DNA from 3 places in the Brucella sp. NBRC 12950 genome. Region 3 is predicted to be linked to each of the others. Evidence: predicted binding sites of a transcription regulator. Region 3 holds the regulator's gene; each other region holds the start of a gene.

Region 1 (4,304 bases), on a different contig from region 3:
GAAGATTCAAGGTGTTATAGCATTTCCAGCAAAAGTGCGAAGCGGTTTTGCGTCGGATAATGCGTAAAAACAAACAGTTACAGCGGTTCCAACGATTCTTTCTTAACTGAAACCGCTGTAAATCTTTTCTGTCTTTATAAGCACGCCATAGACTCCGGAGGAAGGCCATGAGCGGTTTTGATGAAGAGGTCAAAAAGCCACGCGAAAGCGTCGTTCTCAGCGAGGATGAGCTGTCTCTGCTGTCGGTGATCGAAATCGACCAGCGTATCGCTTTGCTACAATCCGAAATCGAACGTCTGAAAGCAGAAAGGCTCCGAAAGGGCGACAGCCGCGCGGCCGCAGAAGCTCTTTTCCGCTGAGGCAGAAGCTCTTTTCCGCTGAGGCGGCACGTTTTCGCCTCAGTATCAGAGATAAATCAAAGCCACTTCAATAGGGCTTCATGAAATTCCGGGAACGTAATATTGCGTATTTACATTCAGGTTCTGGCGCTGCTTTGCGGCACAGCCTTTCTCTTGATGGCCTCTGGCCTGCATGGCCTGTTGCTGCCGTTGCGCGGCGGACTTGAAGGCTTCTCCGTTGCTTCACTTGGTATGCTGGGCACGACATGGGCGGGCGGTTTTGTCGCTGGCTGCATTTTCGCCCCGCGCCTGGTGCGACGTGTCGGCCATGTCCGCGCTTTTGGCTGTTTTGCAGCTTCCGCCGCCATCATCGCTCTTTTGTCAGGCATCTATATCGATGCAATCTCATGGATCATTCTGCGAACCTTCACCGGCTTCTCGATGGCAGGCGCTTTCATGGTGATCGAAAGCTGGCTGAACGAGCGCGCCACCAATGAGTCCCGCGGCAAGATTTTCGGCCTCTATATGATGGTCAACTATGGTGCCACCATGAGCGGCCAAATGATGGTGGCAAATGGCGATATCAGGAGTGATCATCTGTTCATGATCACCGGCATTCTTTTCTGCCTGGCACTGATCCCCACCGCCATGTCGACAGCGGTAAGCCCAAAACCGCTGACCGAAGTACAGCTTGATCTCAAGGCGCTTTACCGCAATTCACCTGCCGCCTTCGTCGGCTGCATCCTGATTGGCATAGCGAATGGTGCCTGGGGTACACTTGGCGCTGTTTTCGGCGCAAAATCGGGCATTTCAACCACCGAAATCGCGCTTATGGTCAGCGTAACCATCGCAGCTGGTGCCTTGATGCAAATCCCGGTCGGGCGAATTTCCGACCTGATAGACCGGCGTTATGTTCTGGCCGGTGTAGCTTCTCTCGCAGCCTTTGTCGGCCTTATGGCCTTCATCATCGGCCCGTCCAATGGCAAGGTCATCATCATTATGACCGGCTGCTATGGCGCGCTGGCCTATGCGCTTTACCCGGTTGCCGTCGCCCACGCAAATGACCATGCCTCGGCGGAAAGCTTTGTGAAAGTATCGAGCGGATTGCTGTTGCTTTATGGCTTCGGCACGATGCTGGGGCCGCTGCTTGCAGCCGCTGCCATGGATATCTTCTGGCCATCGGGGCTGTTTGCCATCACAGCGCTCTCGCATATTTCCATCACAGCCTATGCGCTGTTCCGCTCACGCAAGAGGGCATCCGTGCCAAAGGCTGAAAAGGAACAGTTCAAGAGTATGCCGTCTGTGAAAAGTGCAACTCCTGAAGCCATGAACCTTGATCCAAGGGCTGAAGCGGAGGGCTGAGCACCCGCTTCAGATAGACAACAAAAAAGCAGCGAATATTCGCTGCTTTCTTCGGTGTCTTTTAAAGCATTTTCGGCAAAATTGCGAAGCGGTTTTGCGTGGGATAATGCGATAAAAACAGGAAATGCTCTATGGTGAGCACCTTTGCAAAATCATTTGATTTTAAAAGCTGATGTGCGGCGGCTGTTGCACAGCCGCCAATATCAGTAACAGTACCATCCTGTTGATCATCACCAACGGCGATTGAAATACCGTTTAAAACTCCTGTGTTTAATGTCGTGTCACCTGAGTTTTAAGTTTCTCGATCTGCTCCTTGAGAACGAGTTTCTTGCGCTTGAGAGAAGTAACATGCAGGTCATCAATTGCCGGTGACGCTAAAGCCTCGGAGATTTCCTCTTCCAAAGCGCCGTGCTTCTGTTCAAGCGTGGCAAGATGGGACTCGATAGCCATCATCAATTCTCCTTTGAATGATTACCCAAAGGACAGAGCCATGTAGCAGTTTTGCCAACAGAATGGCTCCATCCGCTCTCACCTGCGCAAACGCCCGGTACACCTCCTGTTATCCTGGCCAATTACGCAGTCCCGGCTGCCATTCAACAGTTTGTCAGTCGAAACTTCCGGCAACCGTTGTTCATGACAGAACAATGACACTGTGGCATGAGTTTGGTGGAAAGTCGAATTTGTTTTGGTAGCATTTTCCAATCACGAAAAATGTGATAAAGGCTTCGCTCGAAACGGGTCTGCCCCAATCTGGTGCGGCCCGTAATATCATTCTGGAACAATACGGGGCAAACCGCATGTCCGATCAGGAACAGGCCGAAATCAGATTGGCCGTAGCACGTCTGAAACAGGAACACGCGGATTTCGATGCAGCCATAAACGCCATGATGCAGGTGGGCTGCGATCAGCTGCGCATTCAGCGCATGAAAAAGAAAAAACTCGCTATCAAGGACAAGCTGCAGGAAATGGAAGATCAGGTCATCCCTGACATCATCGCCTGAGCATCTGACAAAAGACGTTTTACAGCCGGGGTTCGCCCGGCTTTGTTTTTCAATATACCAACCACCAAACGATTGAAGCGGAGCAGGAAGGATCAATGAGCGTGAGTGCAGACGTCGCCATCATCATGGGCAGCCAGTCCGATTGGGAAACCATGCGTCATGCAGCAGACACACTGGAGGCTCTCGGCATTTCGTTTGACGCCCGCATCGTCTCTGCGCATCGCACACCAGACCGCCTCGTCGCTTTCGCCAAAGGCGCAAAGGCTGAGGGCTTCAAGGTCGTGATCGCCGGCGCCGGTGGCGCAGCTCACCTTCCCGGCATGGCAGCAGCCATGACCCCTCTTCCAGTCTTTGGTGTGCCCGTGCAGTCAAAAGCACTTTCCGGACAGGACTCTCTCCTTTCGATTGTGCAGATGCCAGCAGGTATTCCGGTCGGCACGCTCGCTATCGGTCGCGCCGGTGCCGTCAATGCTGCTCTGCTTGCAGCAGCCGTTCTCGCACTTTACGACGATGCACTGGCTGCCCGTCTTGACGAATGGCGCACAGCGCAAACCGAAAGCGTCGCTGAACGCCCATCGGACGAGGTCTGATATGGCAAATTCCGCACTGAAGGCTGGATCAACGATCGGCATTATCGGCGGCGGCCAGTTGGGTCGTATGCTGGCCATGGCAGCCGCACGCCTTGGCTATGAGACGGTCATTCTGGAGCCACAGGCAGATTGCCCGGCGGCTCAGGTGGCAAATCGCCAGATCATTGCAGCCTATGATGATCCCACTGCTCTTGCTGAGCTTGCGGCGGCCTCCGACGTTATCACCTATGAATTCGAGAACGTGCCGGTATCGGCAGCAGACAAGCTTGCAGAATCGGCGCTCGTTTTCCCACCACCGGCAGCGCTTGAAATCTCGCAGGATCGCTTCACCGAGAAGCAGTTCCTCAATGAAAGCGGTATTGAGACTGCGCCCTGGCGCCTTGTCGATGATGAAGAAACGCTCATTGCAGCGCTCGGTGCTTTGGGAGAACGCGGCATTCTGAAAACCCGCCGTCTCGGCTATGACGGCAAGGGGCAGGTTCGCCTGACGTCGCTTGATGAGAATGAAGCGCATGCAGCACTTGAGACAATCAAGCACGCACCAGCAATTCTCGAAGGCTTTGTCGCATTCGAGCGCGAAGTCTCGGTCATTGCAGCCCGTGATCGCGACGGCAATGTCGCAATCTTCGATATTTCGGAGAACGTTCATAAGGACGGCATTCTCGCAACCTCGACGGTTCCAGCCGCCATCTCGGCTCAGACAGCAGAAGCTGCCAGCAAAGCCGCTGAGAAGCTCCTGCATGCGCTTGATTATGTCGGTGTGCTTGGTCTCGAATTCTTCGTCCTCGCAGATGGCACACTGCTTGCCAATGAATTTGCACCACGCGTTCACAATTCCGGCCACTGGACGGAAGCCGCTTGCGCGATCTCGCAGTTCGAGCAGCACATTCGCGCCGTTGCAAGCCTCCCGCTGGGCGACACCGTGCGCCATTCGGATTGTGTGATGGAGAATCTGATCGGCGATGACGTCGAAAAGGTGCCAGCGATTCTCGCAGAATCGAATGCTGTGCTGC
Region 2 (4,304 bases), on a different contig from region 3:
CGCACTTCCAGATCGGCAATATCGAGCGACAGGCCCGATGGCTTGGCAAGCATCATCGTCAGACCGTTTCGAAAGAAGCATCACGCAGACGAAGCTGACTGACGAAACCCGTTTCAGGATCTGTCCATGAACCATATTCCAACGTACCGCGCGTCAGAATCGGCGCGTTGAACTGTACGAACGTCTGTTTGGATGCCAGATAGACGACCATGATATTATCGGGCCAATCCGAATCTGACGAGCAGAATGGGCAGATCGACATCGGAATTTCGGTCAGTACGAAGAAATTGGCTTCAGCCTTGAGTGGCGGTGCCATGAACCCGCTGATTGCCACTTCCTTGCCGGAAGCATTTTTGACCTGATCGGAAAACTCCAGACCCAGAACGCCAAAGCTTTTATACAGATTGTCAAAGCCAAGCTGCTCTGCGGCTTGTACCCTGTTTGCAACGCACATCAAAGGCGCAGTTGCCAATGCACCAAGCATGAGTTGCCTGCGATTGAAATGCGGTCCTGTGCGCATCCTATCCTCCTGAAGGTAAGTGGACAGGCGGAAAACCCGCCTGCCCTTACTCAAACGAAGATTACTCAGACTTTGCCTTGCCGAGCGCAAAGGTGTCAGCAAGCACACGGTAAACATCGCTCTGTTCCATATAGCCGCGAAGACCCTCGGAGCCTGGACCCGTTGCCTGAAGAACAACGTCATCGACAGCGTGAACGCCGGTGTCATCTTCCTTAGGAATGTTGCCCTGAACGAAGACTGCGCCCGGAACATCCTTGTAAGCCTCATTGGCTACATATTCGCCCTTCTCGTTCTTAACGGCCGGCACGAAGGCGCCATCCATCTTTGGACGGAAGGTTTCGTAATGATCCGGACCGTTATTGGCGGCGAGGAACAGACGACGCGAAACATCTATGCGATCCGGGTAACCGTCGCCATTGGTGTCTTCGTAATTCGGGAATCCGGCGGCATCATAAGTGCCAACCTTTTCGCGCATTTCATCGCCCGGCTTTTCGTCATCAACTGTTCCAATGATGGCAACGCCATGGGTGTGATCGCCGGTGACGATAATCATCGTGTCCGGGTTCTTTTCTGCAAATTCGCGGGCAACGCCAACGGCCTTGTCGAACTCGATGGTTTCGACAAGTGCGCGATCCCAATCAAGCGGATGGCTCATCTTATCAACCGATGCGCCTTCAACCATCAGGAAGAAGCCTTCCGGGTTCTTGGAGAGCTTTTCAAGAGCCGTCTTGGTCATTTCCACAAGACCTGGCTGGTTGGGGAATTTGTCGACCGTACCCTTCTTGAGGAATTCGCGATCAAGCGTGACGTCGAGATTGCCGGTATGGAAAAGACCGAGGAGCTTGTCCTGATTTGACTCACCCGATGCAGCAAGCTCGTCCTTACTTGTGACCAGCGCGTATCCGGCATCCTTGAACAACTGAATATAATCCTTGTCGTCCTTGCGCTTGGAACCTGGAACATCCTTTGCAAGGAAGTAAGCAGAACCGCCACCAAGAATGACATCAGGCTTCACATCATACATCATTCCAACAATATCAGCCTTGTCGGAACGCTTGCGCGTATGTGCGACCAGCGCGGCCGGTGTGGCGTCCTGAAGTTCGGATGTCGAAACAATGCCGATGGACTTCTTGGTTTCACGACGCATTGCTTCTGCAATGGTTTCAACCTTTGGGTCGTCCTGGCTGTCAGGCGTACGGTCGGCATAAACGCCAAGTGCATTCACGCGTGACTTATGGCCGGTCATATAAGCAGACATGGTGTTGGCACTGTCAGTCGCAATCGAATGGGTAGAAGACGTTCCGATGAAAGCAACAGGCGGAATATCATCCATGTTGAGGCGACCATTGGCTTTACCCTCACTCATGCCCTTCGACATGATGCGCGCGCCTGTACGGTGAGCAACCGACAGACCATCAGCAATCAAGAAGATGATGTTCTTGGCTTTGGCTTCATTGCCGGTCGCATAGACATCCCAATTGACTGACTTGGTTTCGTCGCCTGCAGAAACTTCAACCTTGTAGTCACCGGCCTTGCCGATTTTCAGTCCGCGAAGAATGAGAGCGGAACCCAAAACCTTGTCTTCTGCGCCTTTTTCTTCAGCGGTAAACTCGGCTTTGCTGCCAAAAACAGCTTCATAGTCCTGGCCATTAACGGTAACTTTCACGTCCTCTGGCTTAACGACCTTATCGAACTCAACCTTGAAGTCGAAGGGCGAATTGACAAGGATTGTCGCCCGGTCAATTGGATAGACGGTTGCAGCACCAGCCGCAGTCGTCAGCATGGTTGCTGAGGCGAGAGCAAGAAGCAGTTTGCGCATATCAGAAATCCCCACTGTGTAATGCGTGTGAGGGTCAGATAAGAAAGCTAGATGACACTGGTATAACAGTTTGCCGATTAATTGGTAAAACTTGCTTTGCCGGCTATTGAGAGGGCAACTCACCCACTAAACAAGGAGTCTGCCGCCCACAAGAACAGCTTATTTTATCCATCTATTTGTTTTTAAATAATAATTTTTCAAATTCTCTCGTATTCATGCAGGTGTAAAAAACTTGGGCTAATTGTCTGCGGATCAATCAGACAGGTGACATATGATACGCAAAACGCTCTCGACCATTCCATTGACGGCACTTCTTCTCAGCACAGTGCTTCCTGTCTTTGCGCAAGAAAAAGTGTCCGCTTTGGTCGGCGAGTTTGTTCTGCCTACGGGCCTGAAACTCAATGGCGTTGAGTTTGGCGGCATTTCCGGTCTTGATTACGATCCGGCCCAAAATATCTATTATGCAATTTCTGATGACCGTTCAGAGAAGGCACCTGCCCGTTTCTACAAACTAAAACTCGATATTGACGCATCCGGCATTCACGGATTGGATATTCTGGAAACCAACACCCTGCTTGATGCCGAGGGAAAGCCTTTTGCAATCAAGGATGTCGATGCGGAAAGCATTCGCTTCAACGCTCAAAGCCAGACGCTTTACTGGTCCAGCGAAGGCGACCGCAAAGGCAAGCCTTCTGTTCGTGAAATGAAGCTCGATGGAAGCTTTGTTCGTGAATTCAAACTGCCGGAAGCGTATTTGCCAGATGAGAATAAGACGCGCGGCACGCGAAGCAATCTGGCTTTTGAAAGTCTCGCCGTCACTACGGACGGCAAGACGCTGCTTGCAGGCACTGAAAATGCGCTGGCTCAGGATGGCGAGATTGCCACGCTTGATAAAGGCAGCAAGTCGCGCATCATCTCCTTCGATATCGCATCGGGTCAAGCAACCGCCGAACATGTCTATGAAACTGATCCGGTTTTCGCAAAGGCAACGCTACCGCCTTTCTGGAACGACAATGGATTAAGCGAGTTCATGACGGATGGGTCGAATCTTCTCACTGTGGAGCGAAGCTACGCTCACGGTGTGGGCAATCGCATCAGCGTTTATCGCGCATCCTTCGAAGGTGCGACTGATGTGAACAGCAAATCATCGCTTGAGGGGATCGCAGCCACACCGTTGAAGAAAGAACTCTTGCTGCGTCTTGATGAAGGTACGTTCGGCCTCGATATCGACAATATCGAATCCATCACATGGGGTCCGGAAATCGATGGTGCGAAAACGCTGGTGATGGTGTCTGACAATAATTTCAATGCCGACCAGTTTACCCAGTTCGTCGTGATCAAGCTTCCTTAGCAGCTGTCATCAAACCTTAATCGTGATGATAATCACCCGTCACAGGGCCCCTTTAAGGACCATTGCGTTTGTTTTCGCAATTTAGGGGGTCCCTTATGCGCCTTGGTTATCTTCTCGCTTCCATTGCCACGATTGCTATGACGGCTTCGGCCATGGCTGAAGAGTCATTCACCGCTAAACTGGCAGGTCACGCCTATCTGCCAGCTTTGACGCTGATAACACCGCCTGCCGATGCACCCCGCGATGCCTGGGTTTCCGGCAAGTTCACCGGCAAGGCACGCAATGACAAGCCGATGAGCGTCATGGGCGATGTCGGCAAAGCCTATGGCAGCCACACCACCGGCATCTCGCTTCCCTTCATCGGCCAGCCGGTACAGGGCATGTCAGGCTTTGCTATGAATCGTGCAGCCGATGGCAGCATTTTCACACTGACCGACAACGGTTTTGGCACCAAGGCCAACAGCCCGGATGCACTGCTGTTCTTCCACCGCATGAAGCCTGATTTTGAAACCGGCAAGGTTGAGCGCGTGGAGTCGGTATTTTTGCGCGATCCCGACAAGAAAGTGCCGTTCCGCATCGCCTATGAAGGCACCGATGGCCGTTACCTGACGGGT
Region 3 (4,304 bases):
TTAAGAACAGCATCGGCTGTTGCCTGAACGTCAGGCATAGCCTTTGAATTCATCTTGCGTGTCAGAACGCCGGGCGCAAACTGGTTCTTCTGACCAACAACGCCGCAGATCGTATCCGGATAGCTACCCGAAGCGAGACGGTTCATCACAACCGTACCAACGGCCATCAGACCATCGGGGCTTGAACGGTTGGATTCGAAGAACATCGCACGTTCGAGGCATTCGCGGTCTTTGGCGGTGTATGTGAAAGTCTTGACGCCATTGACTGTCTTGACGTGGCTAGCCGCCGCCGTCTTTTCGGTTTTGGTTTTGGTCGTACCACTGGTCGTCGTGCAACCCGTCACCAAAAATGGCGCAACCAGCAGCCCTAGAATAACGGGCAATTTCCATTTCGAAGCGCGCGTCAACGGCTCAGTCTCATAGTTAGGACCCTTAACTGATCCAACCTGGCCTCCGCCCCGCAAAAGGCGTTTGAAACCTGGCTGTGGTGCCACCGCATAAAACTATGCAGCAGATTTGAACTAACAGAGCAGCCTTTGCACATCCTTCTAAGATGCCCGGCGCTCCAGCCAAATAGAACGAAAATCATAAAATAAACGTTCTGCTGTCACTCATTGCATTCAAGGTTTTAGAATTTTTAGGCCAAAAAAAGGCGAATGGTCAAATTCCAAAAGTCATGACACCTCCAAAACAGAGGCAGATTGAACCCGAATCCAGAGCTTAATTTTCCCCACAAACCCCTTAAATTTATTAACAAATCCTTAACGTGATTTAGCAAATCTTATAAGTTATTGATTTAACGCGATTCAATTTGCTGAAATACAGGCCACATCACTGCCTTATTTCGCCGATGTTTCAAGATTTTACGCAAGCGTCTTTTTAAGCTTTTTCGATGCTGCTTTTGACCTCGATTTCGCCGGCTCTTCAACTTTGTCACGATCATTGTAACATCGTGTGATACTGGCCGTTTTGGCACGTTGTGGATATTGAATTCCGAATCGGAAGGTTGGAACTGAGTCGTAACGTTCTTGCCGAATATGCAAAACGGCCCGTCGCATTTTCAGCAACGAGCCGCTTGTATAGGGTTCTGCAAATCGAGATTTGGTTATCCGAATGAGTATCCAGCACCGCGTACCGTGCGGATAGGATCAAGCGCGCGACCAACATTAATTGCCTTGCGAAGACGTCCGACATGCACGTCGACTGTTCTATCATCGACATAAATGTCTGGCCCCCAGACGCCATCAAGCAACTGGCTGCGCGAGAAGACACGGCCCGGCGACATCATGAAATATTCGAGCAGGCGGAATTCTGTCGGTCCGAGACGGACTTCCTTTTCCTTGCGATAGACGCGATGCTGCTGGCGGTCGAGAACAAGATCGCCGACTTTCAGCACATGCGACAGGACACTCGGATTGGCGCGACGGAGCATGGCTTTGACGCGAGCCAGCAATTCCGGTGTCGAAAAAGGTTTGACGACATAATCATCGGCACCCACGCTCAGGCCACGAACGCGTTCGCTTTCTTCACCGCGTGCGGTCAACATGATGATCGGCAGGCGCTCTGTTTCCGGCCACTGGCGCAGACGGCGGCACAGCTCGATCCCGGAAACACCAGGGAGCATCCAGTCCAGAATAAGAAGATCCGGCACATTTTCACGAAGTGCGATTTCGGCTTCATCGCCGCGCAGCATCGCGTCAACCTGATACCCCTCGGCTTCGAGGTTATAACGCAGGAGTACACTCAGGGCTTCTTCGTCTTCAACCACAGCAATCTTGGGTGCCTGTGACATCCAGTATTTCCTATCCAAAATTTAGAGCGCCTGTGATCCGACTAAATTGGATCATGCTCTAAGCACTTGTTTTTATCGCATATACTTCCCAAAATCGCTTCGCACTTTTTGGGATGCGCTTGAGGCAGCGGAAGATACAAGCCCCCGATCGACCGCGTGCCGTCGCGTTTTTCATATTCATGCAGGCATCTGGACCGCACGAATGCGGTGCCAGATGTTCTTAGGATTTACGCGCCTCGTCCACGACGATACCGTGGCTCAGGTCTTCTTTTGGGCGCTCCGCAGGCATTTGCAGACCGGTCACGATGTAATAGACCGTCTCAGCAATGTTGGTTGCGTGATCGCCAATGCGCTCGATGTTCTTTGCGCAAAACAGAAGATGCGTGCAGGCGGAAATGTTGCGCGGATCTTCCATCATGTAGGTCAACAACTCGCGGAACAGCGAAGTGTACATCGAGTCAATTTCGTCATCGCGGTCGCGAACGACGTTGATCTGCTGTACCGAGCGCGTTGCATAGGCATCGAGCACGTCTTTGAGTTGGGTGAGTGCCAGCTCAGCCAAGGTTTCAAGGCCGCGATAGAGCTTGACCGGCTGGCGCGATTCCGAAACCGCAGCAACGCGCTTAGCAATATTTTTGCCAAGATCGCCAACGCGCTCCAGATCGGCAGAGATACGGATCGAGCCGATGATTTCACGCAGATCGACAGCCATTGGCTGGCGCTTGGCGATAATCATTACGGCCTTATCATCAATCTCGCGCTCACTTGCATCGAGGATGAGATCGTCGGAGATAACACGCTGGGCAAGTGCATTGTCGGCATTGACAATCGCTGCAACGGACTGCTCGACCATGCGCTCTGCATGACCGCCCATCTCGGCGATCTTATGCGTGAGGAACTGCAGTTCTTCGTCGTAAGCGCTAACAGTATGCTGAGACGCCATAATAGACCTCAATGTAAATTGCGGGGAAGCCAAACAGCTTTGTTATCAAACCAGCCGCCGCTCCCGTTCCAATTAATTAGCCAAAGCGACCGGTGATGTAGTCCTGCGTGCGCTTTTCGGTCGGTGCCGTGAACATCACGTCCGTATCACCCACTTCCACCAGATTGCCCAGATGGAACATGGCAGTACGCTGCGAAACGCGTGCGGCCTGCTGCATGGAGTGTGTAACGATGACGATGGTGTAGTTCTGGCGCAGTTCGTCGATCAGCTCTTCAACCTTGGCGGTCGCGATCGGATCGAGTGCCGAGCAAGGCTCATCCATCAGGATCACTTCGGGACTGACGGCAATAGCGCGCGCGATGCACAGACGCTGCTGCTGACCACCGGAAAGACCGGTGCCGGCATCATGCAGACGATCCTTGACCTCTTCAAAGAGGCTGGCCTTCTGCAAGCTGGTGACAACGATTTCTTCGAGATCGGTCTTGTTGCGGGCAAGGCCGTGAATACGTGGGCCATAGGCGACGTTTTCAAAGATCGACTTCGGAAATGGATTTGGCTTCTGGAACACCATGCCAACGCGAGCGCGCAATTCAACAACGTCGATCTTCGGATCGTAGATGTCTTCGTTGTCGAGCGTGATCTTGCCCGCGATGCGGCAACCTTCGATGGTGTCGTTCATGCGGTTAAGCGAACGCAGGAAGGTAGACTTGCCGCAACCCGAAGGACCGATCAGCGCTGTGACCATCTTTTCCGGAACTTCCAGATCGACTTCGAACAGAGCCTGCTTCTCGCCATAAAACACGCAGACCTTGTCACCGCGCATCTTAACGGAGGGGGCGTTGGTGTTCATCTTTTCTCCTACGGCTTTTTCGAGAGATCGTTCAGTCATGAGATTCATCATTTCTCTCCCGTTTACCAGCGGCGCTCAAAGCGGCGGCGCAGAATAATTGCTGCAATGTTCATTACTGCCAGGAACAGGAGCAGGACGATAATAGCGCCTGATGTCCGTTCTACAAAGGCACGCTCGGCTTCATTGGCCCACATGAAGATCTGCACAGGCAGAGCCGTTGCAGGATCCATCGGGGTTGTCGGCATATTGGCAACGAAGGCCACCATACCGATCAGCAGCAGCGGAGCAGTTTCACCCAGAGCCTGAGCCAGACCGATAATCGTTCCGGTCAGAATACCAGGTGCCGCGAGCGGCAGCACATGATGGAAAACCATCTGCGTCTTAGATGCACCTAGCCCCAGAGCCGCCGCACGGATCGATGGTGGTACAGCGCGAAGTGCCGAACGTGTTGCGATGATGATGGTTGGCAACGTCATCAATGTCAGCACCAGACCACCAACAATGGAGGCTGAACGCGGCAGGTTGAAGAAGTTGATGAAGACTGCAAGACCAAGCAGACCGAACACAATCGATGGCACAGCAGCCAGATTGTTGATGTTGACTTCGATCAGATCGGTAAGGCGGTTCTTCTTCGCAAATTCCTCAAGATAGATCGAAGCAGCGACACCGATAGGCAGTGCAAGAACCAGCACAATCAGCATCATGTAGAAGGAACCGAC

What was found. Region 3 encodes PhoB, which activates phosphate uptake and scavenging genes when phosphate is short. Its sites were predicted from a motif close to TGTCATNNANCTGTCAT; they were not measured.
Region 1: a site for PhoB is predicted at 2,334-2,350, ahead of QSJ70_RS19595 (YdcH family protein). Genes of this name have one in related genera too.
Region 2: a site for PhoB is predicted at 2,380-2,396, ahead of QSJ70_RS07020 (alkaline phosphatase). Genes of this name have one in related genera too.

The regions. Positions count from the first base shown of each region.
Region 1 covers NZ_BSQC01000012.1:116,573-120,876, reverse strand. The annotation lists gene QSJ70_RS19610 (DUF1192 domain-containing protein) at 168-359, shown strand; gene QSJ70_RS19605 (MFS transporter) at 462-1,700, shown strand; gene QSJ70_RS19600 (YdcH family protein) at 1,971-2,153, opposite strand; gene QSJ70_RS19595 (YdcH family protein) at 2,498-2,701, shown strand; gene purE (5-(carboxyamino)imidazole ribonucleotide mutase) at 2,803-3,291, shown strand; gene QSJ70_RS19585 (5-(carboxyamino)imidazole ribonucleotide synthase) at 3,293-4,304, shown strand, end outside.
Region 2 covers NZ_BSQC01000003.1:353,112-357,415, reverse strand. The annotation lists gene QSJ70_RS07030 (ABC transporter ATP-binding protein) at 1-56, opposite strand, end outside; gene QSJ70_RS07025 (hypothetical protein) at 59-520, opposite strand; gene QSJ70_RS07020 (alkaline phosphatase) at 582-2,339, opposite strand; gene QSJ70_RS07015 (esterase-like activity of phytase family protein) at 2,611-3,690, shown strand; gene QSJ70_RS07010 (esterase-like activity of phytase family protein) at 3,786-4,304, shown strand, end outside.
Region 3 covers NZ_BSQC01000004.1:172,048-176,351, forward strand. The annotation lists gene QSJ70_RS08190 (cell wall hydrolase) at 1-407, opposite strand, end outside; gene phoB (phosphate regulon transcriptional regulator PhoB) at 1,106-1,792, opposite strand; gene phoU (phosphate signaling complex protein PhoU) at 2,013-2,735, opposite strand; gene pstB (phosphate ABC transporter ATP-binding protein PstB) at 2,812-3,585, opposite strand; gene pstA (phosphate ABC transporter permease PstA) at 3,648-4,304, opposite strand, start outside.